Regions from separate parts of the Rossellomorea sp. GCM10028870 genome, predicted to be linked through region 2. Evidence: a T-box and tRNA genes for the amino acid it is inferred to sense, from the RefSeq annotation. Region 2 holds a T-box; the other holds one or more tRNA genes.
The links. A T-box is a leader RNA that pairs with one kind of tRNA and senses whether it is charged. The one in region 2 lies ahead of tyrS (tyrosine--tRNA ligase), so its partner is inferred to be a tRNA-Tyr.

Region 1 (15,256 bases), 850 kb from region 2:
TGTCCTCCTTCGATAAGAGCTCCCGTTGGGCAGACATCCACGCATTTATTGCATGTGCCACATTGGTCCTCCATCTGTGTATCAGGGGCAAAGGGAAGATTTGTCACCATTTCCCCGAGATACACATAGGATCCGAACTCAGGTGTTATAATCGAACAGTTTTTTCCGCTCCAGCCAATCCCGGCACGCTCAGCCACGGCACGGTCAACGAGTTCACCCGTATCCACCATGGATTTGAAACGTGCCTGGGGAACCCTTGATACGATATATTCTTCCAGCTTTGAAAGACGATCCCTAAGCACATGGTGATAATCCGTCCCCCATGATGCCCGGCAAAAGATCCCCCGTCTCTCTCCCCGTTTACTTTGTGGAGCGTTCTTCATTTTGGAAGGGTAGGCGAGAGCAATGGCGATGATCGATTTCGGCTTATCAAATATCAAAGAAGGATCAACCCGCTTTTCTATGTCCTTTTCCTCAAACCCGGATTGATACCCGAGCATCTCCTGGCGCAGGAGCCTGTTTTTCATTTCCGAGAACGTATCCGCCGTTGTAAAGCCAATCTTATCAATGCCGATTTCCTTGCTATACTCGATGATATCCTGTTTTAATTGATCGATATCCATTGCCCTGTCCTCCTTTCTATCTATATATTCAACACTTACAATTAAGCTTACGTGAAATAGGAACGTGTATTATGATAAACTATTTTAAAACAAATGTGGAGGGAAAATAAGTGGAAATCACGATTGATTCATCCATTACAAGCAAAATCCCCGATTTCAAAGTGGGATTCATTCAATATCATGATATCGAAGTCGGCACTTCTCCTCAAATGCTGAAAGGAAGGCTTCAGCTGTTCCAGGAATCCATCTTCTTTGATCTTCACGATAAAAATGTGACGGAAATTGAAGGAATTGTCGCGTGGCGGGACATCTTCAGGAAAACAGGAAAGGACCCCAATCGCTACCGTCATTCTGCCGAAGCCCTTTTTCGCCGGGTTAAAAAACAGAATTATTTGAGCACCATTAACTCAAGCATCGATCTCAATAACTTCTTCTCCCTTCAATACGAAGTGCCCATCGGCATTTACGACAGGGATCAACTTAACGGAGACACCATTCAATTGAAAATTGGTGAAACCGGACAATCATACATAGGGCTCAACGGCCGGGAAAACTCCCTGGAAAACCTGATCGTCGCATGTGACGGGGACGGACCTTTCGGAAGTCCATTCGTCGACTCAGACCGAGCACCCGTCGGGGAAGAAACCAAAAATTCCGTTCAGATCATCTTTCTGAAGCCTTCCCTTTCTATAGAAGAAAGCGAGAAACTCACGAAATCGTTAATGGATATGTTCCTCGGTGTCCATGGTGGAGAAGGATCATTTGAAGTGGTGGGTGGATAGAAGTTTGTGCAGGATCCCTGTTTCACGGGATCCTGTTTTTTATTGAGAATCTTGTACGAGAACCATAGCCATTTCCAAGAAATCTCAGCCTCTAAAGCATACGAATGGCTTATTCCTTAGATGAAAGGGAATATACAGCCCGCTTTCGGCTGTGGCCGGAGTCAATCCGGCCGAAATTCACGATAATCCGGCCATTTTTTCCGATAATCCAGCCGAAAACACGATTAATCCGGCCATTTCTTGTGAAAATCCAGCCATTTTGGCAAATAATCCAGCCGTTTCATATTAAATGTAAATTAAACACTACTAATTTGAGACTAACACATCACGCAACTACTCCACAAAAAAAGAGAGCCCAATGGACTCCCTTCTTACCAACCTACACCCACCACATATCCGACGGCTGTTCTTCGATCAGTATCGACTTCAGATTCTTCACGGCACGCCCGAAGCCTTCTTCAATCGACATGATCGGATCCTCATGCTCGATGCTTACCACATAATCATATCCGAATGTGCGCAGTGCACTCATCATATCAGACCACTCCTGCAAGGAATGTCCACAGCCCACTGAACGGAAGGACCACGCTCTTGTTTGGATGCTTCCGTAAGGCTGCATATCCGTCAGACCGTACATGTTGACGTTGTCTTGGTCGATATACGTATCTTTCGCATGGAAATGGTGAATCGCATTTTCTTTACCCAGGATTTTGATCGCGGCAACCGGATCGATTCCTTGCCACCACAGATGACTCGGATCAAGGTTTGCACCGATTGCGTCACATGTTTCTTCACGAAGCTTCAATAACGTATAAGGAGTGTGTACAAGGAAACCTCCATGCAGCTCGAGACCGATCTTCACATTATGATCCTGAGCGAGCCTGCCCATCTCTTTCCAGTAAGGAATCAACTTTTCTTCCCATTGCCATTTGAGAATATCCCCATATTCATTCGGCCAAGGGGATACTGGCCAGTTCGGATGCTTTGCTCCTTCATGGTCGCCCGCTGTTCCAGAAAAACAGTTCACAACCGGTACATTCATCAAGCTTGCGAGCTTTATTGTTTTCTGAAGTGCTACATGGGATTCTTCCGCAAACGCTGCATCAGGCGAGATCGGATTTCCGTGACAGCTGAAGGCACTGATTTCCAAGCCTCTTGATGTTACTTTCTCTACGTATTCGTTTCTCTTCTCTTCGCTTTCTAAAAGAGCGTCCAGGTCACAGTGAGCATTTCCGGGATAACCTCCCGTGCCGATTTCCACTGCGTGTAGCCCGGCTCCTTTTACATAATCAAGCATTTCATCAAGATTCTTTTGTGAAAATAATACAGTAAATACGCCTAGTTTCATTTGTGCTTCCTCCTATTTCAATCGGATGCTCTGTCCGGTTTCACTGCTTTTATAAATGGCATCAATTATTTGAGACACTTGCATGGCTTCCTGGGGCTTCACAACCAGCTCCTCTAAACCGAGACAGCTGTTGATAAAGTTCCGGGCTTGTGGAAGACTTGGATCATCTTCACCGGGAACCCAATCCGCTTCACTATTCAGAAGCATGCCGTGTTTCATTTGGTTCATTTGGAACGGGAATAGATCGATCCCCCCCGTTTCCCCTGATATGCTCATGCTTTCTTCATCACCCTTGACATTTGCAGACCATGACGTTTCGAAGAGCATGGATGCACCGTTATCGAACTTGATATAAGCCGTCACATGGTCATCGACTTCAAATTTCTCTTTATCAAAATCTCCCCACTGATTCACTTGATCTGGCATTCTACTAAGCTTGTTGTAGGTCGTCCCGGTTACTTCAACAGGCGCCGGGTTCCCAAGGAGCCATAGGGATAGATCCAGGAAGTGACATCCGTAGTCGATCAGGCTGCCGCCTCCTTGAAGTTCCTTGTTGGTAAACACTCCCCAGCCAGGAACTTTGCGGCGGCGGATCGCCCTTGCCCTGGCCACCATTGGTTCACCGATTTCATCTTCCAGGATGACACGCTTTGCCGCACGTGAATCCTTCATGAAACGATAATGATAGGCGATAGCCAGAACCTTCCCTGACTGTTCCGCAGCTTCGATCATCAATTCACATTCTTCAGGAGTCATGGCCATCGGTTTCTCACAAAACACATGGATCCCGGCTTTGAGCGCTGCAATCGTGATTTCCGCATGAAATTTATTTGGAGTACAGATCGTCACAGCATCCACATGTCCGAACATGTCCCGATAGTCACTGAACACGTTCGGAATGCTAAAGGTTTCTGCCACGGTTTGAGCAGTGACAGGATTGATATCACTGATCGCTTCAATGGATACAGAATCTGATAGTTTCATAAAAGTAGGGATGTGGCGCGTTTGGGCAATGCCCCCTACGCCGATCACTCCCATCCGAAGTTTAGTCATTGCTGCATTCACCTCTATTACAATTTTACGATCCGTTTTGTTTCACTTGATTCCAGGGCAGATAAAACCACTTCTAACGATTTCTTTCCTTCTTCACCTGGAACAGGAGGCTCTGCATCATGAAGGATGCTGTCGACAAATTGATCGATTACACGGGAATTCGTCTGGCCGCCCTCGTCATTTGTCTGAATGCCGCCAAGCTCATACTTCACTACTTCTCCGCTTAAGTATTGAACGATAAGGGAGTTGACCGGATCATCCTCTAAACGCAGGATGGCCTTCTCTCCATAAATGATCGTAGAGTTGTCTTCTTTCGAAACATAAGACCAGCTTGCTGCAAGGGTACCGATTGTACCGCTTTCGGTTTTCAATACACAGACAGCCGTATCATCCACATCTGCATTTTCCTTTGCACTTGTTTCAACAAAGGCACCGACTTCGGCAAATTCTTCCCCTAAGATGTACCGAAGGAGATCGGTTTTGTGTACCCCAAGGTCACCCATGGCACCGATGAATGCTTCATTCTTTTTAAAGAACCAGCTGTCTTTCCCGTCAGCACTCCACCCTTCAGGTCCACCGTGACCAAATGCAGAACGGAAACTGTAGATTTTACCTACTTCACCACTTTCAATCAGCTGCTTCGCTTTTTGGTGAGAAGGGACAAAACGCTGGTTATGAGCGATCATCAATTTTTTACCGTTTTTACTAGCTGCATCGATCATTCTTTGAGCTTCTTCACTTGAAGTGGCCATCGGCTTTTCACATAATACATGTTTTCCGGCGTTTAGGGCATCGATGGAAATCGGTGCATGCAGGTAGTTCGGTGTACACACACTCACGGCTTCCACTTCAGCGTTCGCCAGTAGTTCTTTATAATTGGTATACGCTTTCGCTCCGACTGCATCGGCTATTTTCCATGCCCGTTCTTCCACGATGTCACACACCGCTACCACTTCAACGTTTTCATTGTTTGCATATTCCGGCAAATGACGATGCTGTGCGATGCTTCCACACCCGATAACCCCGATTTTTAATTTACTCATGATTTTTCCTCCTCTTGTTCTTTAGTTAGATCCTTTGATTTCTTCTAACGGCTGTGCGTTTCCGTATACCGGTCTTGCATGATCTACAGGGGATGCCCATTTCACTGCATTGACGATGACCTTCTGAACGTCTTCATTGTAATAGGTTGGATACGTTTCATGTCCAGGACGGAAGTAGAATACTTTTCCGTTGCCACGCTGATACGTACACCCGCTTCTAAACACTTCCCCACCTTCGAACCAGCTCACCATCACAAGCTGATCAGGAGTCGGAATGTCAAAATGCTCTCCATACATTTCTTCCTTCTCAAGCTCGATGTATTCCCTTAAGCCTGCTGTAATCGGATGACTTGGATCGACTATCCAGATGCGTTCTTTCTCATCAGCTTCACGCCATTTCAGGTCACAGGAAGTACCCATCAATGTTTTGAAGATTTTAGAGAAATGACCTGAATGAAGGACGATCAATCCCATTCCATCAAGGACACGCTGTTTCACTCTTTCAACTACTTCATCAGTGACTTCATCATGGGCGATATGTCCCCACCACAGCAATACGTCTGTACTATCCAGCACATCTTCCGTCAATCCATGCTCACTTTCGTCTAATGTAGCCGTTTTCACATTGAATGATGCTTCTCCCAGGAAGGAGGCAATGGCACCATGAATTCCTTCAGGGTACACCTCTCTCACTTTCGGATTCTTCTGCTCATGACGATTTTCATTCCATACAGTAACGTTTAACATTGTAAAACCTCCAAGTTATGTGTTTGATTGTAAGTGCCGATATTCATTTGGTGTCATACCGACGTGCTTTTTAAATACTTTGCTGAAATATTTTTCATTCCCATACCCTACACCATAGGCGACTTCATATATCTTCAAATATGGATTTTCAAGCAGTTTCCTTGCCTTTTCCATCCGAATATTCGTGATGTAATCCGTGATGGTAGATCCATGATCCTGTTTGAACTTACGTGAAATGTATTCCCTGCTTAGGTAAAAGCGATCGGCAATGTCCTGAAGATTGATATCCTCTTGATAATGCTGCTGAAGGTATTCTTCAATGTGCTGCATATTGTTCTTTTCCCGTTGGTACTTTACCTTTGAAAGGGTTTGAATTAATTCTCTGAACTCTTTCGCCTTTTCCTCTTTAAATTTCCTGAACGAAAACGAGCCGTCTTCATTCCAATAATCAAGGCCCCGATAGAGTGGTTCTGGATGCTGAATCTCATACTCTTTCAACCAATTATTCCGTAATAACTCAAATTGATTTTCCCAAACCTGGAGCTGCTCAAGTGAGAGTGCATGCCCTGTTTTCAACTGTGCAAGTATCCCGTCCAACTGGGACTGAACCTGCTCCCGGCTCCCTGAACGGATTGCCCATTTCAATTCATTTGAGTGATCCAACAAATGCAGCAGGGGCTGTCTTTTCACATCTTTATGGGTGACGATTTTCTTTTGATCAAGCAGAGAATGCTTAAGATAAACCTGTAAAGCAGATTCATACGCTTCGTTTATTTTCTTAGACTTCTGTCCAATTGCAATGATCGTAAAGAGTTTACTATATTGATAGATCAATGAGTAGATTTCCTCTAACAGATACGTCACATTTTTATCATTCCAGAAGAGAATCACAAGCTCTTCTTCTTTGTTCCCATTCCGGAAGCAAACTCCATCATTTTGCTTTCGCAGCAATTCATTGCAAATGTTGATAAGTGTAAAGAAGGCAAGGTCGCGGTCTCCTTGAAAGGACTTCATCACAATCGGTTTTATGGGGATGAGGGCAACGGTCTTTGCAAGCTTTGTAATGGTAATCCCAAACTCCTGATCAACCTTTTCTACCATCTCTGTGGTAATGTTCTCCTTCGCACAGAGACTTGAAAACAACCGATCCCAATAGAGGGGCTTTGCCTCATTCATCACTCGATTTTCCTCGACCTGGGATTTTCTTGATCGAGCCTGCTCATTCCACTCTTTTACCGCTTTATCCAGTGTTTCATTTAACACATCCGGTTCAATCGGCTTCAGAATATAATCAAAGCTTTTGTAGAAGATCGCGTTTCTCATATACTCGAAATCATCATACCCGCTTACAACGATGGTTTTGCTTTTAAGGTCAGAGGCATGAAGCCATTTTAAAAGGTTAATGCCATCCCGCTTCGGCATCCTCATATCAGTGAAAATGATTTCCGGCCGGTGCTCTCTGATCATTTCGATGGCTTGGTCTCCATCTTCCGCCTCCAGAATGGTGTGGATCCCATGCTTGTCCCATTCCGCTAATAAAAGTAACCCCTCACGCACATGCTTTTCGTCGTCAATGATGATTGCCTTCATTTGCTTCACCTTCCATTCTTATTGGCAGCCTCATAGTGACCATAAAGCCTCCCTCAACATGATTTTCAAGCTGTAAAGTGGCCAGGTGATCATAGTAGAGCTTTAATCGAACATATACATTCTTCAGTCCGATATTGGTCTCATCCCCCGTTTTATTCCATGCTTCTGCTTTAAAATGATCCCCTATTTCCCGAAGTCTGCTTTCCGTTACGCCAACACCATTATCACGGACAATCATCACCAATTCTTTCTCATCCTGAAAGCAAGATAACCATATTCGCCCTACCCCGTCCCGGATATCGAATCCGTGTTTGAAGTAGTTTTCAATGAGAGGCTGCAGGAGCATCTTCGGTACCGGGGTCTCCATTACCTCTTCTTCTACCTCTACACTGTAATCCAGATTCTCACCGAAACGTTCTTTTTGTAAAAGAAGATAGGCGTTCGTGTAATTGATTTCCTTGCTTAATGGAACCACATCCTCCTCCATATTCATCCCGTACCTCATTATTTTGGAAAGGTGGGTGATCAGGGAGTAGATTTGCGGAACCTTGTTCTTCAAAGCAATCGTTCCAATGGATTGCAGGGCATTATAGAGAAAATGCGGATTGATTTGAGACTGGAGGACCTTTAATTGATTCGTCTTGTTTTCGAGCTCCAGCTTGTACTCACGGTTGATCAGATGATTGATCCGCTCGATCATCTGCTGAAACCGGTAGCCGAGGATCCCGATTTCATCGGAACCGAACGATTCGGACTGTACCTTCATATTCCCTTTTTCAACCTGTTGGATATGTTGAAGCAGAATCCGTATGGGTGACGTAATTTTGAAAGAAACAAATAGGGTCGCGAGCACCACAAGTGATAGCCCAAGAACTCCAAACAGAATATTAATCTTCGCGACACTAAATGCGCTTTCATAAAGATTCACGTAAGGAACCCGTTTCACTAACAACCAACCGCCGGCCGAAGCAGGGAGCTGGTCGTACATCATCACCCCGTTGAAGGAGTCCTCCTTCCACTCGAGTGTCCCTGATACATCTTTTGATTCCATTATTCTCTTAATCCACTTCTGGTTGTTGCCATCATCCGATACATCCCGGTCCGAGCTATAAATCATTTCCCCTTCCGAAGAAAGAAGATAGAATTCTTCTGACTTAGCGTTATAGAGGTTTCTACTCAAATCGATGATCTTGTCAGGTGAAACCTCCAATGAGATATAAGCAAGCACCTCATCACCGGGAACGTTTCGGAATGCCCGGTGAATCGTGACAATATCCTTCGACCGGTTGATATTCTTTTCTTCCTGACTATGGGTTGGTTCAATATACATGTTATAAGGGCTGCGCTCTGCATTTCTGAAGGATTCCCATTGCGAATCCCTTACCTTATTAGAAAAAACAACTGTAGAGCGCTTTGTTGCCGAAATGACGCGGTCACCATCGGCGAAGGAAATACGTACCCCGTTAATTGTATCACCCGTGTAGAGAATCGTTTGCACAACATTCTTTACAATGCCAATCGTCAAGTAATTATTCTCTTGACTTGGTGATCTCATGAAGTTAATAAAATCAGGATTATTATAGAGTGATAGAGTTAACCCGTTGAGCTCATTAATATAGCTCTCCAGATTCACCTTTCCCTGATAAAGAAGATTGCTGCTCTCCTCCACCACCTGCTCCTCTATGGAGTCCTTCGTATAAAAATATGTAATAATAATAGAACTGCCAAACGGCACAATCGTCGTAATCATCAACAACACAATCAACTTATTCCGAATGCTGGTCTTTAACATGAGGGACGGACCTCCCAGGTCTCACTTATACACTAGTATAAAGTGTTTTTCCCTGCTCTTGGAAGTGTTTTTTCGAAATATTCCTATTAAACTTATAAAATAGAAAGCATGCCCAGTAGACATGCTTTCTATTTTTTCAATTTACTTCAAGTTATCCCATGTTTGCTGGAATCGCTCAAGTACAGTGTCGTAATCAATTTTCCCTGCGGCATACTCCTGGATCGTTGCAGCGAATTCCTTATTCGCTCCATCCGGCCATTTGAACCAAGTCCAAGGAATCGTCTTCTCTTCTTTAGAGTAGTCAAGGATGGACTGACCTAAGTCTCCAAGACCATTTGGCTCGATGTTATCGAATGCCGGGATGAACGCAAACTCTTCCGTGATATAACGCTTACCAGTTTCAGATGAAACCATCCACTCTAAGAATGTTTTCGCTTCTTCAAGATGCTCAGAGTTCTTGTTTAATACCCAGTTATTCGGTACACCTACAGGAAGGCGATCAGCACTATCATCATTGCTGATAGAAATTGGAAGGAATCCCATGTTGATTTCAGGATTGATCTCAGTGATCATGTTCTCAGTCCAGTTTCCTTGTTGCAGCATCGCAGTTTCACCAGAAGCAAATAGCGTTACTTGTGTATTGTAATCCGTCGTTAACGGATTATCATTTGCGTACTTAAGCTCAGCATCTAAAACTTCTTTGAATTGTTTGAACTTTTCGTTGCCTACAATCTTCTCGGAACCATCATAAAGACCGGCGATGAACGCATCCGGATCTTCCTGCTGAGCAAACGGAATGTTAAGTAAATGTTGACCAATTACCCACCACTCGCCATAACCAGCTGAGAAAGGCGTGATTTTCTTCGCTTCAAGCTTCTTCGCAGCGTCTTTTAACTCATCAATCGTTGTAGGCGGCTCAGTGATTCCCGCTTCTTCAAATAAATCTTTATTATATACAAATCCGTAGCCTTCAAGGTTAACCGGCATACCATAAAGCTTGCCATCTTCATCCGTCATCGGCACTTTACCGATCGGAAGAACATGCTCAACCCATGGCTCACCGGAAAGATCTGCTAACTTCTCTTTCCAAAGCTCTAACTCTTTAAAACCACCGTTGTTGAAAATGTCCGGCTCTTCACCAGAAGCAAATTTCGCTTTCAAAGCAGCACCGTAATCGGCACCTCCACCAACTGTTTCAAGCTTAATCTTAATGTTTGGATGCTCAGCTTCGAACTCATTGATCATTTCTTGAAGCTGATCGGCAATTTCAACCTTGAACTGGAAGAAATTAAGGGTAACTACATCGTCACCTGATCCAGACTCTCCACCTGATTTGCTTGTAGTGTCTTTAGAAGAACAGCCAGCAATAATACCAAATACTAAAACCAAAGACATACAAAGTAAAAGTATACGTTTCATAAATGGATTGACCTCCCTGATATAAATTATTTTATATAAATTTCTGTATCAATGATAGACCATCTCGACAGAAACTTTATATCTACTTAATTGACCCTGAAGCAATACCTTTGATGATATGCTTCTGTAAAAATAAGAAGAAAATGATGATCGGTGTAATGCCAAGCACCAATGCTGCAAGACCCATATCCCATTGCTTCGTATACTGAGCGAAGAATGAGCTTGCTGCGAGTGGAATCGTACGCAGTTCCGCATCCTGTAATACAAGAAGGGGAAGCAGATAGTCATTCCAAATCCATAAAGTGTTCAAAATGACCACGGTTACTGTTATCGGCTTAAGTAATGGGAATACAATTCTCCAGAACACACCAAACTGACTGCAGCCATCAATCATCGCGGATTCTTCAATCTCAATCGGAACGGTTTTCACAAATCCATGATATAAGAAAAGAGAAAGTGGCACGCCAAATCCGAAGTACATGATGATCAAACCTGGAATACTATTCGTAAGTCCCAACGTCCCTCCTACCTTCATAAGAGGAATCATCACCGTCTGGAACGGAATGACCATGGCTGAAACAAAGATGACAAATAAAATTTTGCTGAACTTCCCTGGCGTACGTACCATCTTCCACGCCGCCATGGAGCTGATAATCACTAATCCAATGTTACTGAAAACGGTGATGACCAAGGAGTTCCAGAAAGCACGGGGGAAATTGATGATCTCCCACACCTTCGCATAGTTAGAGAAAACAAATTCCTTTGGCCACGCCGCCGCATCGATCAAAATCGCTGCAAACGGCTTCACTGAGTTGATCAGTACGAAGTAGAAAGGAATAAGGAAAATGAGCCCTATGACAATTCCGATAATCTCTAATACAAACGTTCTTTTCGTATAGCGATTGCCCATTACGCCTGAACCTCCTTCTTCTTCGTCACCATCACCTGAACCGTTGTAAACACTGCCACTACCACAAAGAACAGGATCGATTTCGCTGTTCCCAGGCCATAACGGTTATTCTGGAACGCTTCTTGATAAATATTGATCGCCACAGATTGTGTAGAATTGAATGGTCCCCCGCCTGTTAACGAGATGTTCAAATCGAATATCTTAAAGGCCATTGAAATCGTCAAGAAGAAGCAAATTGTGAATGCCGGTAAAATCAACGGAATGATAATCTTCGTCAACAACGTCCAGTTGGATGCTCCATCTATCCTCGCTGCTTCCAAAAGTGAATTATCCACCCCTTGCAATGCCGCAACATAGATGACCATCATATAACCACTGATCTGCCATGCAAACACGATGACAATCCCCCAGAATGCCGTCGTCTCATCACCAAGCCAAGGCATTTTAAAGAATCCGATCCCCGTCATATTCCCGAGTGATGCAAATCCTTTCACAAAGATGAACTGCCAGATGAATCCGAGTAGCAATCCACCAATTACGTTGGGAATAAAAAACACTGTCCGCAAAATGTTTCGCGTCTTCAATGCTGCATTCAGTAAAAGTGCAAACCCGAAACCTATTAAATTACTAATAATCACAGCCGCAAACATAAACTTCGTCGTGAACATAAAGGAATTAAAAAATGTCTTATCATCTGTGAAGATCTTTTTGTAGTTATCAAATCCAACCCACTCTACAACTGAGCTGACACCATTCCATGAGGTAAACGAATAATACACCCCCATCAAAAATGGAAGAATCTGAATCACTAAAAAAAATATAAGTGCCGGTCCAACAAAGGCAGCATACGTCAGCAAGCTCTTATACTTGAACTTCTTCTTCGTAACCGCCTTGATTTGCGCATCTGGGCTTACTGGTCCAGTCTGAATCTTGGTTTCCACCCGTATCACCACCCCTAATAATGTAATCGCTTTCTTACATTATAATGGGAGCGCTTTCTTAAATAGGGGGACTCAATTGACAAAGAAGGTGCAAAATTTTGACTAAATGGGTTTGGGATGGGTTGGTGATGGGTAAATGAAAAGGTTGGGTTTCTTTGGCTTGATAAGGTGAACGTAGGGTACAATGCGATTTTGAAAATAAAATGCTGGAATTGAAAATAAATGTGGTGAATTTGAAAATAAAATTGGAAAGTCGATAATAAATGTAGCAAAGTCGATAATAAAATCGAAAGGTCGATAATAAAATCGAAAGGTCGATAATATATCTGCCAAACTCGATAATAAATCCGAAAAGTCGATAATATATCTGCTAAACTCGATAATAAATTATCAAGTGCCTATAAATCTAGCAGTTATATAGTTATAGAGAGTCGCTTTTTTATGTAAAATTATCATTTTCACTCTAAAATAGTCTTTTTTCAACTCCATTCCTGTACAAAATGCTACTAATACTATCTATAATATTGAAAAACTTCGAATCTCCCCCCTTATCCTACTAAAATAAAGCTGTTACTCATTGATCCACACTAAAATCCACTCATTTATTACATTCTTCCACATTTACCTCCTAAATTTCAGTCTCAGAACAATAAAAAAAGACTTCCTCTAATGAGAAAGTCTATCATATGTAAATTGGAGCGGGTGAAGGGAATCGAACCCTCATCATCAGCTTGGAAGGCTGAGGTTTTACCACTAAACTACACCCGCGAATGGTACCGGTGGCCGGGGTCGAACCGGCACTCCAGAGGAACACGATTTTGAGTCGTGCGCGTCTGCCAATTCCGCCACACCGGCATTACATTTGGAGGCGGCAACCGGATTTGAACCGGTGATCAGGGTTTTGCAGACCCATGCCTTACCACTTGGCTATGCCGCCTTAATATTGGAGCGGAAGACGGGATTCGAACCCGCGACCCCCACCTTGGCAAGGTGGTGTTCTACCACTGAACTACTTCCGCACTACTGGGCTAGCTGGATTCGAACCAACGCATGTCGCAGTCAAAGTGCGATGCCTTACCGCTTGGCTATAGCCCACTGATAGTATATGTCACGGAAATGAAAATGTGACTTTTATGGGGCGACTGATGGGAATCGAACCCACGAATGCCTGAACCACAATCAGGTGCGTTAACCACTTCGCCACAATCGCCATGATAAAATTGGCAGGGGTAGTAGGAATCGAACCCACACCAAAGGTTTTGGAGACCTTCGTTCTACCTTTAAACTATACCCCTATGAAATATAATTGGTTTCCAATGAATCTTCCTGCTATTAGCTGGGGTTCCATACTCCGCTTACGCTAGGAAAAAAATCTTGGTGGAGGGGGGCAGATTCGAACTGCCGAACCCGAAGGAGCGGATTTACAGTCCGCCGCGTTTAGCCACTTCGCTACCCCTCCAAATAGTAAATCACTCGGTTGGTGCCGGCAAGAGGACTTGAACCCCCAACCTACTGATTACAAGTCAGTTGCTCTACCAGTTGAGCTACACCGGCATCAAGTAATAAATGGTGGCTCAGGACGGAATCGAACCGCCGACACATGGATTTTCAGTCCATTGCTCTACCAACTGAGCTACTGAGCCATTATGCAAAATAAATATGGCGGTCCGGACGGGACTCGAACCCGCGACCTCCTGCGTGACAGGCAGGCATTCTAACCAACTGAACTACCGGACCAAAAATTTTCGCGCCTGCAAATTTTTTTACCATGAGTTGCGCCAGCAAAATAACTTTCATTACCTCGCAATAGCGAAAATAACTATCCATGCGTGACTCATTAAGGATTATACTATCCAAAGTCAAAAATGGTATTGCGGGGACAGGATTTGAACCTGCGACCTTCGGGTTATGAGCCCGACGAGCTACCGAACTGCTCCACCCCGCGACGATATGATTTGTTAAGTTAAACTTATAAATTAAGGATGATTATTCAACTCAGCTTATGCTTCGTGAAAAATCATGGTGGAGGATGACGGGATCGAACCGCCGACCCTCTGCTTGTAAGGCAGATGCTCTCCCAGCTGAGCTAATCCTCCATTATATTCATTGTTTTATTTCATTTTTGGAAAAAAGTGTTGGTGACCCATACGGGATTCGAACCCGTGTTACCGCCGTGAAAGGGCGGTGTCTTAACCGCTTGACCAATGGGCCTTAATAAGAAGAAGTGTTATGGCGGAGAGCAAGGGATTTGAACCCTTGAGACAGCGTTAACCGTCTACACGATTTCCAATCGTGCTCCTTCGGCCACTCGGACAGCTCTCCATATAATGGCTCCGCAGGCAAGATTCGAACTTGCGACCGATCGGTTAACAGCCGATAGCTCTACCACTGAGCTACTGCGGAACGATATGCCTGGCGACGTCCTACTCTCACAGGGGGAGATCCCCCAACTACCATCGGCGCTGAAGAGCTTAACTTCCGTGTTCGGCATGGGAACGGGTGTGACCTCTTCGCCATTGTCACCAGACAATTCCTTGTCACTTTTTTAAGGACAAGTATTATTATATCGCGTAGATATATTTTTTCAAGGCTTTTTTTATATTTTCTTATAAAATTTATTCCCTGAAAACTAGATAAAGAATTGATGTCAAGAAAGCCGAATACCGACCAATTGTGCATCTACTTCTTCAAGTAGATACCATTCCAGCTCCGGCGGCTAGAGACTCGAGGTCATTTCAGTTCAATCAGCTGAGGGTAAAAGGCACCCTCTTCTGATTGCCCAAAAATGCTTGTCGTTTCTGGTCAAGCCGCCTCCGCTTTATAGTGTGGTTAAGTCCTCGATCGATTAGTATCAGTCAACTCCACATGTCGCCATGCTTCCATCTCTGACCTATCTACCTAGTCATCTTCTAGGGATCTTACTCACTTACGTGATGGGAAATCTCATCTCGAGGGGGGCTTCATGCTTAGATGCTTTCAGCACTTATCCCTTCCGCACATAGCTACCC
Region 2 (15,256 bases):
CTATGGAAAGAAAGAACTCAATATGACATCAAGGTCAGGTAAAACATACCTACTTACATACAAAAAAGTTATGCAGCATGTAGTGACCCATGAGATCCATCATATTGGTCAATTATCCGTGTGGGCAAGGGAAGTCGGAAAAAAACCGGTGTCGAGTGATTTTATTTTCAGATGATGAATATGTAGCAGATAGAAAAGGAGGACTATACATTGAATAAACATCAAAAGCCATTCATCGAAAAAATAAAAATCATTCAAGGTAACGACTATGCGACCATTGAGAATACGAATGATTTGACCACTGTAGAACTGAAAGAACTCGTCAGTTACCTGGATCAGACAACGCCCTATCATTCCCTATCTAACTTGAAGATTCTTGTGAATCAAACATTCTCCCGAGAAGTGGATGAGTATCTAGAGGGAAATGGATATGACCTGGTTGATGAATTTGTGACTGTGCATAAAAAGCTTGAGAAGTCGGAAATCAAACACTCTTTTACATTGAAAAATTTACATATGATTTCAGAAAAAGAGTTTGCTCATATTTGGATGCATTCTATGGAGGGCTCTCTTAATGCTCCATCTCGTTTAACTATGCCAGAACAAATGAAAAGTGTCGCAATCGAACTGGGTGACAGCTATAAGGATTCCTGTATTGCGATTTATGAAGGTGATCAGCCAATTGGCGTCATGATACCACATATAGAACCGGGCACGGTAGATGAGGGAAGGCTGTTTTATTTCGGATTGATTCCTGATGAAAGAAGCAAGGGAAAGAGCAAGATTCTACATAAACTGGCACTTAGTCTGTTAGCTAGTGTGTTTCATGCAAAAAAATATATTGGGGGGACGAGTAAAAATAACGCTCCGATGATCCGGACATTTCTTGCCAATGGGTGTGAAGTGAAGGATGTGAACAGGGTATTCCTTAAGAAATCCCTTTAGTACTGTGATAAGCAATGTTATACTTGATGAATTGTTCAACTAGAAAAGGGGAGTTAAAGCCTTATGAAATATATGAAATCACAAATGAAACTGTTAATCAAAGATAATAAAGAATTGCAAGCGCGCCTGAAAGTATTGATGGATGAGATGAATTTAGAGCGTACATTTGCTCTTAAAGCATTGTATCATTCAGAGGTTGCAGAAGGTGGAAAATACCAGGCTGCCTACCAAGCGTTAGACCAACCAAAGGAGTAAGTCTTTTTCTGTGAAATTCCGTATGGTAAATTCACACAAATGACATAATTAGTGTTTTTATAGTGCATATAGACGGCAAGGTAAGAGAGGAGATTCCCTCATTACCTTGCCTTTTCCTTTTTCATTCAGAAAAAATCTCCTGTTTTAACTCATTTCAGACTTTCCGCATTTGTATGTAGGATTCCTTCAAAATCATTAGGGTTTTCTCCCAAGAACTATATGTTTGACTTATAAAACCTTATGTATTATATTAATTGACAGGTCAATGATTGACCCCTCAATTAAAGTGGAGGAGGAGGATGCTTTGTCCAACTCGTGTCGTGAAGAAGAGAAGATAATCGTTCAATTAAATGATATATATAAGCAAATGAGTCCTAAGTTTGAGCGCTGTACCGGAATTAGTCAGTCTCGTTTGGATCTTTTGCACAAGTTGTTTGAAGTGGAAGAAATCAGTCAAACGGCTCTACAAAGAGAAGTGAATATTGATAGTGCAGCCGTGACGAGACACTTAAAGCAGCTTGAAGGAAAAGGGATGGTCTCCCGCCGTAAAAATCCTGATGATAACAGGTTTACATTTGTCCGGCTGACAGAGGAAGGCCGTCAGAAAATAGAAGCTTATCGTGAAGAGAAAGAGATCTTTATCTCTAAAGTTTTTAAAGGCTTTACAAAAGAAGAACGTTCGGTTTTATCCGACATGCTTAATCGTATTCAGGATAATGTTCAGGATATTGAATACTAAATTTTACTCATAAAGGAGAATGCATCATGAATCAAACAAAAATCAATGATTTTAACCAAATCATCACAGGGCGCCGTTCCATCCGTAATTATGACCCGTCTGTGAAAATCAGTAAAGAAGAAATGACAGAGATACTAACCGAAGCCACTCTTGCACCATCATCTGTAAACTTGCAGCCATGGCGTTTTGTAGTCATCGATAGTCCAGAAGGGAAAGAAAAACTTGCACCACTTGCGAAATTCAATCAGACGCAAGTCCAAACTTCATCTGCAGTGATTGCGGTATTTGTAGATATGAACAGCCTTGACTATGCGGATGAGATTTACAATAAAGCAGTAGAAGAAGGGTATATGCCTGCAGAAGTAAGAGACAGACAGCTACCATCTATTAAAGGATTACTACAAATGATGACAACTGAACAGTTCAGGGAAATGAACCTCATCGACGCAGGTTTAGTATCCATGCAGCTCATGCTTTCTGCACGTGCTCACGGATTTGATACAAATCCGATTGGTGGATATGAAAAAGATCAAATTGCTGAAGCATACGGTATGGACAAAGACCGTTACTATCCAGTCATGCTGATTTCAATCGGAAAAGCGGCAGATGCAGGCTACAAATCTGTTCGCCTGCCAGTAGAGTCCATCACAGAATGGAAATAAAAATAAGAAAAGAGGAGAAAGTATATGATTATTATTCATGCAGAATTTCAAATTAATCCAACCAAAGAACAAGCATTTTTAGAAGAGATTCGCCCACTTGTAGCAGCATCGAGAGCAGAAGAGGGAAACATTTCATATGACTTGATGAAAGATACTGAAAGAGAAAGTGTCTATACAATGGTAGAGGCGTGGAGGGATGCTGCTGCCGTTGAGACTCACAATGCGAGTGAGCATTTCTCTTCATTTGTTGGGAGAGCACCGGAGTATTTAGCGGCTCCTTTAGATGTGAAGATTTATGAAGGAAACAAGGTAGCGAAATAATCGATCGGATAGCACCTGACTTTTGTTGGGTGCTTTTTTTATTAAAAACTGCCAGGCACATAAGCACCCGGCAGTTCCAACTACACCTCAATAATGATTGGCAAAATCATTGGTTTCCTCTTCAAATGTTTGAATAGGTATTGACCTACGTCTTTTTTGATTGCCTGTTTCATTTCTTTCCAGTCCCGAATATTTTCTGCAGACAATTCATCTACTACTTTCCTGACGAGATGGTTTACGTCCTTTAAGAGGTCTTCTGAGTTTCGTACAAACACGAATCCCCTTGAAATGGTATCAGGTCCAGAAATAATCGTGTGTTCCGATTTACTAAGGGTAATGACAATGATAAGCATTCCATCTTCAGAAAGTTGTTTTCGATCCCGTAAAACTATGGATCCGATATCTCCGACGCTTAAGCCATCTACAAAGGTATCCCCTGCAGGAATGGCACGGGTTTGGCGGGCAGTGGAATTCTGAATATCGACGACTTCACCGTTTTTTATTATAAAAGTATTTCCTGCTTCTACTCCTACCGATTCAGCGAGTATTCGATGATGATGCAGCATTCGGTATTCACCATGTATAGGAATGAAATAGGTCGGCTTCATTAATGTGAGCATGAGTTTTAAGTCTTCTTGATACCCGTGTCCTGATACATGCATGCCTGTTGTGCTTCCACTTCCGTAAATTACGTTGGCACCAAGTTGAAACAAATTATCCAGAATTCGAGATACGTCCTTTTCATTTCCAGGTATAGGTGAAGCAGCCAGAATGATCGTATCACCTGGATAAACGTATACGTCCCGGAAGCTTCCAGTCGATAGGCGACCAAGTGCGGCCATAGGCTCACCTTGACTTCCCGTACATAAAATCGCTACCTTTTCGGGAGGTAATGCATCAATTTCACGGGCATCTATCAGCATCCCGTCAGGCACCGATAAATACCCGCGTTCCATGGCTACTGAAACCACATTGATCATGCTTCTTCCTAATAATGCCAGCTTTCTGTTTGTCTTGATGGAAGCATCTACTACCTGCTGGACCCGGTTGACATTGGAAGCAAAGGTTGAGACGAAGATCTTTCCAGTGGCTTTCAAGAACGCTTCATCCATGTGGTTCCCCACCATTTGTTCAGAAGGGGTCAAGCCGCTGCGCTCCGCATTCGTGCTTTCAGAAAGCAAAACTAACACTCCTTCATCACCGATCCTCGCCATTTTATGAATGTCTGAGTATTGATGATTGGCAGGGGTTAAGTCGAACTTAAAGTCTCCAGTATGTACGACATTTCCTTCCGGTGTATGAAATACGATACCTAAACAATCCGGAATACTGTGACTGACCTTGAAGAACGAAACATCGATTGTTCCGAAATTCAGGTTTGAATTTGAGTCGATGGTTACAAGTTTTGTATCTCTTATCAGCCTATGCTCTTCTAATTTTAGTTCGATCAGTCCCAGGGTGAAATGTGTAGCATAAATAGGCATGTTCATTTTTTTTAGAAGATAAGGAATGCCGCCTATGTGGTCCTCGTGGCCATGCGTGACGATTAACCCACGAATTTTATCTTTGTTTTTCTCCAAATAAGAGACATCAGGAATGATTAAGTCGATTCCCAAAAGACTTTCATCAGGAAACTTACCTCCACAATCAATGATGACAATATCATCACGATGATGTATGACATACATATTTTTTCCGATTTCATTGATTCCACCAAGTGCAAAAATGGATAATGCCTGTTCATTGGTATGCAAGAATGAACCCTCCAAGACAAATTGTTTTGGTTATTATGCCCGAATAGGATGATTTCATTAAGGTAAACTTTGTTTTGAGAGATAAAAAGTTACGTGATATAAATATTTATATGGTAAATTATGCTATTATTATTTATGAATGATACATACTAAGGAGTGATGATGTTGGCATCAACAAATGCATGGACAGAAGTAGATCAATATTTTACGAGTAAACTTCAAGTATCAGATCCACTTATGGACACGGTATTGAAAGCAAATAGTGAAGCAGAACTGCCTGCAATCAGTGTTTCTCCGAATCAAGGGAAGTTTCTCTCATTGCTTGCACAGCTTAAAGGAGCGAAACGAATATTGGAAATCGGGACCCTTGGTGGCTATAGTACGGTCTGGCTTGCCCGTGCACTGCCAGAGGACGGCCATCTTGTAACCTTGGAATATAGTGAAAAACATGCAAAAGTCGCTGCAAAAAACATACAAAACGCTGGAATGGATCGAAAGGTGGAAATTAAGGTAGGTGCTGCCTTGGATACGTTGCCGACTATTGGAGGTGAATTTGATTTCATTTTTATTGATGCAGACAAACAAAACAATGCAAATTATTTAAAATGGGCACTCGAGCTTTCTCAACCTGGAGCTGTGATCATTACAGATAATGTGGTACGAGATGGAAGAGTAATCGATGAAAACAGTGAAGATGAAAGTGTTCAAGGTGTTCGCCACTTTGTTGATATGTTGTCTAAAGAGCCCCGTATTGATTCAACGGTTGTTCAAACCGTCGGATCTAAAGGCTACGACGGGTTTGTAATGGGTATTGTGAAGGGATAAAAAATAATTATTGTATTTTATGGCATTATTCTGTAAAATAAATGAAAATTCATAATCTTACATGTCATGATAGGAACGAGTAGTGACTTATCTCCCTGGTGAAGAGAGCTGATGGCTGGTGGGAATCAGTACAAAGATAAGCGCGAATTACCTCCTTAAACATTCTCTGTGAACCATTAGTAGCAGAGAACGGCCGGTCCGTTATCCGTATGAAGTGGAAGAGAAATCTTCAATTAGGGTGGTACCGCGTTAACCACGTCCCTTTTTTTAGGGGCGTGGTTTTTTGGTGTGATTTTTAGTTGAGGAGAGTGGATAATGGCCACATGTGAAAAATAACGTAGAAATTCTCGTTTTAACGGCGAAATCGGAAATATAACGGCGAAGTCACAAATTAGTCGTCTGTAATCAGAATATATCAGCGGAATTTTCGTTTTATCAGCGAAATCCAGGATATATCAGCGAACTCGACCAAACTCACATTAATTCATTCAAACTCAAGGAGGAATGATCATGCAACACAAATGGGACTCACTTTCACAAGAACAACAGGCAGAAGTAGGAAGGCAGTTAACCGTCTACAAAAATGGAGTGCATGAAATCATTCCAGAAGCAGAATTAAGGCAAAAACTAGTCAAGTCAATTGCAACAGGAGTACCATTGAAAATCAAGCTTGGCCTAGACCCAACCGCTCCCGATGTTCACCTGGGTCATACGGTTGTTCTGAACAAATTAAGGCAGTTCCAAGAAAACGGTCATATCATTCAGCTTATTATCGGGGATTTCACCGGTAAAATCGGTGATCCAACTGGCAAGTCTGTTGCAAGGAAGCAGCTGACTGATGAAGAGGTGAAGAGAAATGCCCAAACTTACTTTGAGCAATTTGGTAAAGTCCTCGACAAAGAGAAGGTAGAGCTACATTACAATTCCGAATGGCTGTCATCGTTGAATCTTGAAGATGTGATTCATTTATCATCGAAAATCACGGTTGCTCGATTAATTGAAAGAAACGATTTTTCTAATCGGTTGTCAACAGGGAAGCCAGTTTCGCTTCATGAGTTTTTCTACCCGTTAATGCAAGGATACGATTCCGTGGCATTAGAAAGTGATGTGGAGATCGGCGGAACTGACCAGCAGTTTAATGTGTTGATGGGAAGACATCTTCAGGAGCATTACAACCAGGAGAAACAAGTGGTGATATTACTTCCTTTACTTGAAGGCCTTGACGGGGTAGATAAAATGTCAAAATCAAAACATAATTACATTGGAATTGATGAAGATCCTAACCAAATGTTTGGGAAGACGATGTCGATTCCCGATGAATTGATCATGAAATACTTCAACCTGATCACGGACTTATCTTTAGATGAGAAATCGAAAATAAAGAAGGAATTATTCGAAGGGACACTCCACCCCAGAGATGCCAAAATACGTTTAGGAAAAACCATCGTGTCCATGTACCACGGCGAAGAAGCAGCCGGGCAAGCTGAAAACAATTTTAAGGAAATATTTCAAAAAGGAGCACTGCCTGATGATATTCCAGAGATAAAGTGGACAGGTGAAAGTAGAGTGTCCATTATCGACTTACTTGTTGAGCTGAATATGCAAGCTTCAAAGAGTGAAGCGCGGCGGATGATTCAAAATGGAGGAATCAGAATCAATTCAGAAAAGGTACTGGATATGCATTTAGAAGTAGAGATTGAAGAAGGGATGATTGTGCAGGTAGGGAAGAGGAAGTATAAAAAGCTGAGAATAATGTAACTCCGTATGAAAGTCGTCTAATCAGCAAGAATAGATGACTTTCAAATTTTTTAATAAATCAAATATATTTGATTTATTAGTTGACTTAATGGAAGTTCTTGCATATAGTGAGGATATATCAAATAAATTTGATTTAAAAGGAGCAGATAGCATGAATAAACAAAGTCCATTAAAAAATATATCACTGGATTCAACCTTCAGTAAATACGAAAAAAAATTCAAGGCACTTGCAGATCAAAAAAGGTTATTTATCCTGCACCAAATTACTGAAATGGGAGAAGTGTGCGTATGTGACTTATCGGATAAATTAGACTTACCCCAATCTAAACTTTCCTACCATCTGAAGGTTTTAATGGAAGCTGAGTTGATCTTGAAAGAAACGCGTGGCACGTGGAGTTACTATACATTAAATCACACTGAATTGAATCACTTGTTATCAGAACAACTTTGCTGTTTGTTTAGGAAGGAATAAGATGCTCAATCTCTTTATGATTAATTAATCAAGAAAAATTGATTTAGGGTAAGGCAGATGTTTTGAGAAAGAGATTGTTTTAATTCGATTTATTAATCAAAAAAAGTTGATAAATAATATTCGATATTTAATCAAAAAAAATTGATTAAACAAAATGGAGGTAGTCAAAATGACTATATTAAAAGATTTCATCAGTATTGCCCTTGAACTAACTGTGCTGTTTGTCGGAATTTCCTTTGTTATTCATCTACTGCAAGGATTTGTTCCCTATAAAAGGATGGAGGTATTGATGGATAGAAGCCATCCTCTGTTGAGTGCTCTGATTGCTGTTGGTTTTGCGTTCGTCACACCATTTTGCTCCTGTTCAACAATCCCTATTGTCGCAAATCTATTGCGAAACAAAGTCCGATTTCCCATTGTGATGATTTTTCTTTTTGCCTCACCTGTTCTGGATTTAACGATATTGACCTTGATGACCTACCTACTGGGTTGGAAAGTAGCCATTGCCTATACGATTTTAACCACTTCTTTTTCTATTATCATCGGATTTGCGCTGAGTGCATTTGGATTTGAAAGACAACTAAAAAATGTCATGGTAGAAAATTTCTCAGCCCCTGAGAGTGGTATCGACATTAAGAAAGCAATAAGAGAAACACTCACACTTATGAGAAATGTCTATCCATTTCTTATTATCGGGGCAGGGATCGGTTCGGTTATTCACGGTTCTGTTCCAACAGAATGGATTACAACCTATTTAGGAGGAGAGAATTGGTGGCTTGTGCCAATAGCTGCGATTATTGGAATTCCGTTATACATCCGACTTTCTACAATGATTCCCATTTCGCAAATTCTCGTTGCTAAAGGAATGGCACTGGGACCAGTAATGGCCCTAATGATTGCATCAGCTGGAGCTAGCCTTCCTGAGGTAACTTTACTCCATAGCATTTTTAAGAAAAAGCTTGTCTTTGCATTTATTGGCTCTGTCCTCATGATGTCTACTATGTCGGGATTCTTATTTTACTTTATATAAGGAGGTGGTCAATATGAAATGGTTAAAGAGTTTGATGGGTCAGAAAGAAAAGATGGATTGCTGCAAAGTGAAGTTGGTTGAAGTAAAAGATGAAAATGTGAAAAAAGAATGTTGTCAAAAATAAAAATGAAGCCCTCGTTTTCTAACGCAGGGCTTAAACTTCTTTTATTGATATGGTAATAAAGAGAGTTTGCGAAGATCTACTTTCAAATCAATGAGTCGGGGTTTCGGTTAAATGAAAGCCAATATACTTCAACGCAGATTCTAAATTGCGTACCTTAACAATAGGTAGTTGAGATAATTGTCCGTTCTCCTCTTCATGAATCGCAATATTTAAGTTATAATTTTCCATATATTGAAATTCGAAGAGAAGAAATGAAGGGGGCAATCCGTTATTTGAAAAACAATGCAGATCTGTTACCTAATGACCAATTAATTTGAGATAAAGAGGAGAAACAAAATGAGTACAATCACTATAGAAAAAGCACGAATAGAAGATGCAGAAATCCTTACAGATATAAAGAGAAAAGTGTTCAATGCTGAAAAGGAAAGATGGCTTTCATATGCAGAGAATATCGTCGATTACAATATTCAGCCACCTGGCTACGACTCCATAGAGATGGGAAAGTATATGATCTGTGAATTGGATTATTTCAAAATCCTATATCAAGAAGAGCTTGTTGGAGGCGTGATTGTCACATTGGCAGGAAAGCACCGTGCGAGAGTCGATCGGATTTTTGTCGATCCGGATTTCCAGGGGAAAGGAATTGGTTCTTCTACGATAAGATTAATAGAAGAGGAGTTTCCACAGGTGATATCGTGGGAACTTGAGACATCCAGCCGGCAGCTGAATAATCATGCCTTTTATCAGAAGATGGGGTACAAGAAAATCTTTGAATCAGAAGATGAATTCTGTTATGAGAAATGTATCCAAGTCGATGCTACAGTAGAAGTTGATACGAGGGAGATTCTCATTCAAGGTGATACATTGAGACAAGGGAACCTTTCTCGGCTGCAAGTAGAACAGAGCAATATGACGGAGACGGATTTCTATGGAATCAACGGCAGTCACTTAACATTCAGCAACAGTAACCTAAAGGGAGCTCAATTTAGCAATTGCAATCTCAGTGAAACCCGCTTTCAAAATATTAATTTTAAAAAATCCCTGATTCCTGATTTGAATTTTTCACATAGTGAATTCGCCCATGTGTCTTTAGGGGGCGTGTATGTTCATGACACGACTCTTGGAGAAGAAGGTGAACCTGTACGTTTTGAGCGCTGTGATCTTAAAGGAAGCCATTTTAAAAGTTGCAATCTGAATGATGTTAGGTTAATAGATTGTGAGATGGAGGGAATGAGGATCAATAATATTTTGGTGAAAGATCTTCTGGAGGCGTATGAAGTAGTACATAAGAAGAGGTAAAGTGAAAATATCCAGACACCCGATTTAGGCTGAAGTCATAAGATACTTAATGACAGACCGAAAAGAGAGGTGTCTTTCTATATGAATCCTTATCAATTTTATCGTCAATTCAAACCTTTTTATTTAGATGGTTACTCGCGGGTTCAGGAGAATCATTCACTGATAAAAGATATACAAAAGGCAATTAACGGAGAATATAGTGCGATCGCTTGTTATAAAAAACTTGCTAAATTGGCGCCAACCGAAGAAGAGAAAAATCGCATTCGAGAAATCCGAAATGATGAAATGCGCCATTTCAAAGCTTTCAGTGATATCTATACGAATATAACAGGAGTCCCGCCCACTCCTCAATTGCAAGAAGGTTGTCCTGATTCATACAAAATAGGTCTTGAGTTTGCCATAAAAGACGAGCAAGAAACGGTTGATTTCTATCTAGAGATTGCCGATGGAGCCAAAGATACCTATATTAAGGAAACATTCCGTCGTGCTGCTGCCGATGAACAGAATCATGCCGTTTGGTTTTTGTTTTACTTTATCAAGAACCAAGGAAGCTGGAGACAGGAGAGGCAGATGAATTACGGCGCAAAAGGAGCACTTGAGGCAACTTCACTCACTGTTCCTCAAATGCTCGTTTATGCCTTGCAGGACGAATATCTCGCTCAGGCTAGATACGATCGAATCATACAGAATTTCGGTAATGTTCGAACCTTCTTAAGAATAAAGGAAGCCGAGCTGCGACATATTACAGCTTTGCAAACCCTATTCCAGCGCTATGGTGTGTCATTGCCTGAAGATCATTCTCAAGCTTATACTTTAACTCCAGATTCGATTAAGAGTGCATACGCAGCAGGAGTACAGGGTGAAATTGATAATATAGCTATGTATAATAAATTCCTGACTTACAATCTTCCTCAAGATGTAAGGTTTGTTTTTACACAATTGAGAGATGCTTCACAGAATCATTTAGCAGCTTTTGAGAGAGGGTTAGCCAGATGAAGTGACCGCCTGGATGGGTGTTTTTTTGTGGAGTGGGTTTGAGGAGGGAAAGGACCCACCATAAAAAAGCGAAGATATGGGCCATACGTATCATCGTATTTATCGATGGTTCAAAGAGAGCGAATACCAACCTTATAGAGAACCGAATGTTGAATATTTCGATGATCTTCCCATCAAGCATGAAAGATACCCCCAGTGACCGGGATTTAGAGGAGCCTCATTTCGGCATCCTGATTCCCGTATTGAAAAAATAATGGAAAAAGAGATAGATGAGCATTTCATCTATCTCTTTTTCCAGTTACTTAAATATCCCGAATGGCTTTCCTACTGGAAGTGTTTCTCTCCCAAAGTGGGTGTTCAACACACTTGCAGCAGAGCCGTAAAAGCTGAATAATGCAATGAACAACTCAGAAATGGCCGCTAATTTATGCATGGCTTCAGGTGCAATTCCAAGTGTAGACAGCGAAAGCCCGATAAATAGGAAATCAATCAGGACAAAAATAATGAACAAGACCTTATGTGTTTCCATGGCGCCAACGGTCATGAAAATACTGAAAATCAGATAGCCGATATATGCAATCCCCAGTTGGCGTGGGTCGACTGCAGCAGCCGCTGCATCTCCAAACACACCGAATGAAATTAACCAGGATGTTCCTACTCCAAGCCAAAATAAGCCGAATGCTCCAAATGCAGTGAATCCGAATGTATTATTATGTTTTGCATCTCCAAAGCATGCAATCAGCTGTGCAATTCCACCAAGGAAAATTGCCCATGGTAATACAAATGAAACTCCATCCGTCCATCCAAGTTTCGCTGAAGAAGCGACAAGAGTAACCATAGCTAGTCCAAAAAGTCCAATAGCAGATGGATCGGCTGATGCTATTTGAACTCGCTGAGTATTTTGTATTTGATTCATGATGATACCTCCTATTAAACATACTTGACTAATTTACATAAAAAAGTCTCCATATGCAATAGAAAATATTATGTAAGCATAACTTTCATTAAAAAGACGGTATTTTGGGTGTGGTTTAGGTATAAAATTGGGTTTCGCTGATAAAATGAAGATTCCGCTGATATATTTTGGATTTCGCTGATAAAATGAAAATTTCGCTGATAAAATTTTCTCATTCGCTAATCCAGCTAACAAAACTTCATCAAAAGAGTCGATTTCAACAAGATTACGACTCATCCAATAAAAATTCATCAAAAACCTCCTAACTAATGAAAAAACTCCCGGATTATCCGTAAAAAGATAATCCGGGAGTTCCTCCTTCTGACCGTACACACAATTCACAACAAAAAAACGCATGAATTGAGTCTATCCTACATACATATCAACAGGGGACAAATATTTTACTCGAGCGTTCCTCTAGAAGGGGGTGAGGACGGTGGAGAACTACTTTATTTTCATGCTCATATTTCAAGCAGGAAGTTTCATCATTTCGTTGTTGAATCATATTGAAAAGTAGAGGGCTCCTTATAAGTTTTTCCGGACTATGACTGGCCTCATAGTTCGGTTTTTTTTTCTGTCGGATCGCTTCCCTTATAGTCTATGTAGATCACCTCGGGAATATACGTTTCTATTAAAATAGCAATCGATGATGTACTGTTTCTAAATTTGCCTATTGTTGTTATCATAAGAATATTGAAGAAATCCAATCAGGGAACATACATATAAACATTTCCAGGAAGGAACCAGACAATTGAAGGTCATACAACAAAAACTCATAAAAGAACGATGCGGTACCGTTTCTTTCAAAAGGGGAGTGGGCTATTACCGTTCTAATAAAGTCAAGATAGTCGAGTTCAGTTCAAATTATTGTGGAGCGACCGTTATGGGAGAGGAAGATTTCCACGTAACCGTTACAGGGAGAGCTAATGGAGAAATCCAAGCAAAGTGCAGCTGCCCCAAACTGGCATCTTTCGATAAAGATTGTCAACATATCGCAGCTGTCCTACTCGCCATTCAATATAAGCAACGTAATGGAAATAGCCAAGAACGGGCAGTAACAGAAGAATTTTTCACCTTGTTTCACGATGAACCCATACGATCCACTGGTCACCAGAGGCATTTTGAAAACAGACAAGTTTTGCAATGTGAAATAATGATTAAGCCTGTACCCTTAATAACAGGTGGAGCTATGATCGGGATTGAATTAACGATACACTCTATCATGGTTCAACAGGTTAGAGGGTTTCTTCAGAGCATTAAAGAAGGAGTTCCCTTTCATCTTTCAGAATCATTTATTTTCAATCAACAACTTCATTGCTTTGCAATCGAAACCGATGATGTGATTCAACAGCTTATAAAAGTGTCCCAGGAAGAAACAATATACTCTTCGTCTGAAATGAACAATAGTGAACAATTACTTATACCACCATCATCATGGGAGCGGCTTTTACCATTACTTATAAAGGCGCCAGGGGTCAAAGTAGAGCAAAGCCAGGACACAGTTGAGGGGATCAAACTATTGAAGACCCCGCTTCCATTAAAGTTCCAATTTGGTCAAATTGAGAATGGAAGCTATCGATTACACATAACCGGGTTAAACAATATGGTCGTCCTGGATGAATATCAAGTCGTTCTTCATAAAGGAACATTGACCCAACTGGACACCAGGGATTGCAAGCGTCTATCCGAATTAAAGCGACTTCTCACCGAATCAGGAACAGACTCGATTCCCATTCCTCAAACCCAAATAGGCGTCTTTCTAGAGAAAGTAGCGATTGGATTAAAGAAATTGGGAGAGGTAACAATCTCGGACGACATTTCCAGAAAGTTGGAAAGTGCACCGCTTGTTGCAAAGCTGTATCTTGACCGGGTGAAGAATCGCTTGCTCGCCGGACTTGAATTTCATTACGAAAATGTAGTGATTTACCCGTTGGAAAATAGGGAACCCCCTTCAAGTTCTGTGTTAATCAGGGATGTTGAAAAAGAAGATGCCATCCTTGAATTAATGGAAGAGTTCTCTTTTGGAAAAACAGAAGGCGGTTACTTTTTACACAATGAAGATTTAGAATATGAGTTTTTAACCTATGGTGTGGCGAAGGTTCAGAAGCTTGTCCAAATCTATGCAACTACAGCAGTGAGAAACCGTGTCTTTAAAGGAAATAAAGGTCCGAAAATCCAGGTCAAGGTGAAGAAAGAACGAATGAACTGGCTGGAATTCAAGTTTGAAATGGATGGGATTCCTGACCGACAGATCATGGAGATCCTTGAGGCATTAGAAGAAAAACGTAAATATTACCGGATGAGAAACGGGTCTCTTCTGTCACTGGAATCCAATGAGTTTCAAGACATCCAGCGATTTCTTCATACGTCACAAGCGGAAAAAAATGATTTAATCAAGGGACTTGAGCTGCCATTGCATCAAAGTCTTCAACTAATGGATTCAGTTGATGTGAGCCACACGTTCAAATTAGGGGAATCATATAAAGAGTTCCTACAACATATCATGAACCCCGGCAGTATGGAGTTTTCCGTTCCACCAAACTTGAACACACTTTTGAGGGATTATCAAAAAACCGGCTATCTATGGATGAAAACGCTGGCCTTTTATGGTTTGGGGGGGATATTAGCCGACGATATGGGGTTAGGGAAAACCATTCAAAGCATTTCTTATATCGTTTCGGAGTTAGAAGAGATTAGGACGCTGAAACTTCCGGTTCTGATTGTTTGTCCTTCGTCCCTCACGTATAACTGGCAAAGTGAATTTATGAAGTTTGCTCCTGAAATACAAGCAGTGATTCTGGATGGAAATCAATCAGAACGAAGGAAGAAGCAGAAAGGGTTAAAGGATGTCGATGTGATCATCACTTCCTATCCGTTACTTCGAAGTGACATCAAGTGGTACGAGCAACAGAAATTTCACACGGTGTTTTATGATGAGGCTCAGGCGTTCAAAAATCCAATAACGCAAACTGCAAGAAGTGTAAAGAAGATTATAGCCAATCACCGTTTTGCATTAACCGGCACCCCTGTTGAGAATTCACTCGAAGAGTTGTGGTCAATCTTTCACGTAGTATTTCCGGGATTATTTCGAGGACTTAAGGATTATAGTCGTCTTACAAAA

Region 1: it encodes a tRNA-Tyr, which carries the amino acid that the T-box ahead of tyrS (tyrosine--tRNA ligase) is inferred to sense. The anticodon was not compared.

Annotation. Positions count from the first base shown of each region.
Region 1 covers NZ_JBHTGN010000001.1:2,082,373-2,097,628, forward strand. Annotated here, with positions in the region: gene queG (tRNA epoxyqueuosine(34) reductase QueG) at 1-623, opposite strand, end outside; gene ACFQWC_RS10715 (B3/B4 domain-containing protein) at 734-1,405, shown strand; gene ACFQWC_RS10720 (sugar phosphate isomerase/epimerase family protein) at 1,785-2,753, opposite strand; gene ACFQWC_RS10725 (Gfo/Idh/MocA family protein) at 2,766-3,806, opposite strand; gene ACFQWC_RS10730 (Gfo/Idh/MocA family protein) at 3,824-4,849, opposite strand; gene ACFQWC_RS10735 (ThuA domain-containing protein) at 4,871-5,596, opposite strand; gene ACFQWC_RS10740 (response regulator transcription factor) at 5,612-7,186, opposite strand; gene ACFQWC_RS10745 (sensor histidine kinase) at 7,167-8,978, opposite strand; gene ACFQWC_RS10750 (ABC transporter substrate-binding protein) at 9,120-10,397, opposite strand; gene ACFQWC_RS10755 (carbohydrate ABC transporter permease) at 10,480-11,307, opposite strand; gene ACFQWC_RS10760 (carbohydrate ABC transporter permease) at 11,307-12,248, opposite strand; tRNA gene ACFQWC_RS10765 (tRNA-Gly) at 12,943-13,016, opposite strand; tRNA gene ACFQWC_RS10770 (tRNA-Leu) at 13,020-13,103, opposite strand; tRNA gene ACFQWC_RS10775 (tRNA-Cys) at 13,112-13,185, opposite strand; tRNA gene ACFQWC_RS10780 (tRNA-Gly) at 13,193-13,267, opposite strand; tRNA gene ACFQWC_RS10785 (tRNA-Gln) at 13,272-13,343, opposite strand; tRNA gene ACFQWC_RS10790 (tRNA-His) at 13,383-13,458, opposite strand; tRNA gene ACFQWC_RS10795 (tRNA-Trp) at 13,470-13,543, opposite strand; tRNA gene ACFQWC_RS10800 (tRNA-Tyr) at 13,624-13,707, opposite strand; tRNA gene ACFQWC_RS10805 (tRNA-Thr) at 13,727-13,802, opposite strand; tRNA gene ACFQWC_RS10810 (tRNA-Phe) at 13,816-13,891, opposite strand; tRNA gene ACFQWC_RS10815 (tRNA-Asp) at 13,909-13,985, opposite strand; tRNA gene ACFQWC_RS10820 (tRNA-Met) at 14,120-14,193, opposite strand; tRNA gene ACFQWC_RS10825 (tRNA-Val) at 14,269-14,344, opposite strand; tRNA gene ACFQWC_RS10830 (tRNA-Glu) at 14,385-14,459, opposite strand; tRNA gene ACFQWC_RS10835 (tRNA-Ser) at 14,479-14,570, opposite strand; tRNA gene ACFQWC_RS10840 (tRNA-Asn) at 14,577-14,651, opposite strand; rRNA gene rrf (5S ribosomal RNA) at 14,659-14,775, opposite strand; partial or broken rRNA gene ACFQWC_RS10850 (23S ribosomal RNA) at 15,074-15,256, opposite strand, start outside.
Region 2 covers NZ_JBHTGN010000001.1:1,236,493-1,251,748, reverse strand. Annotated here, with positions in the region: gene ACFQWC_RS06585 (DinB family protein) at 1-175, shown strand, start outside; gene ACFQWC_RS06580 (hypothetical protein) at 211-945, shown strand; gene ACFQWC_RS06575 (hypothetical protein) at 1,009-1,200, shown strand; gene ACFQWC_RS06570 (MarR family winged helix-turn-helix transcriptional regulator) at 1,505-1,939, shown strand; gene ACFQWC_RS06565 (nitroreductase family protein) at 1,966-2,601, shown strand; gene ACFQWC_RS06560 (putative quinol monooxygenase) at 2,626-2,922, shown strand; gene ACFQWC_RS06555 (ribonuclease J) at 3,003-4,676, opposite strand; gene ACFQWC_RS06550 (O-methyltransferase) at 4,836-5,501, shown strand; T-box leader at 5,559-5,767, shown strand; gene tyrS (tyrosine--tRNA ligase) at 6,012-7,259, shown strand; gene ACFQWC_RS06540 (ArsR/SmtB family transcription factor) at 7,411-7,731, shown strand; gene ACFQWC_RS06535 (permease) at 7,901-8,761, shown strand; gene ACFQWC_RS06530 (GNAT family N-acetyltransferase) at 9,222-10,184, shown strand; gene ACFQWC_RS06525 (ferritin family protein) at 10,266-11,180, shown strand; gene ACFQWC_RS06520 (hypothetical protein) at 11,219-11,434, shown strand; gene ACFQWC_RS06515 (acetate uptake transporter) at 11,479-12,096, opposite strand; gene ACFQWC_RS06510 (hypothetical protein) at 12,130-12,387, opposite strand; gene ACFQWC_RS06505 (SNF2 helicase associated domain-containing protein) at 12,887-15,256, shown strand, end outside.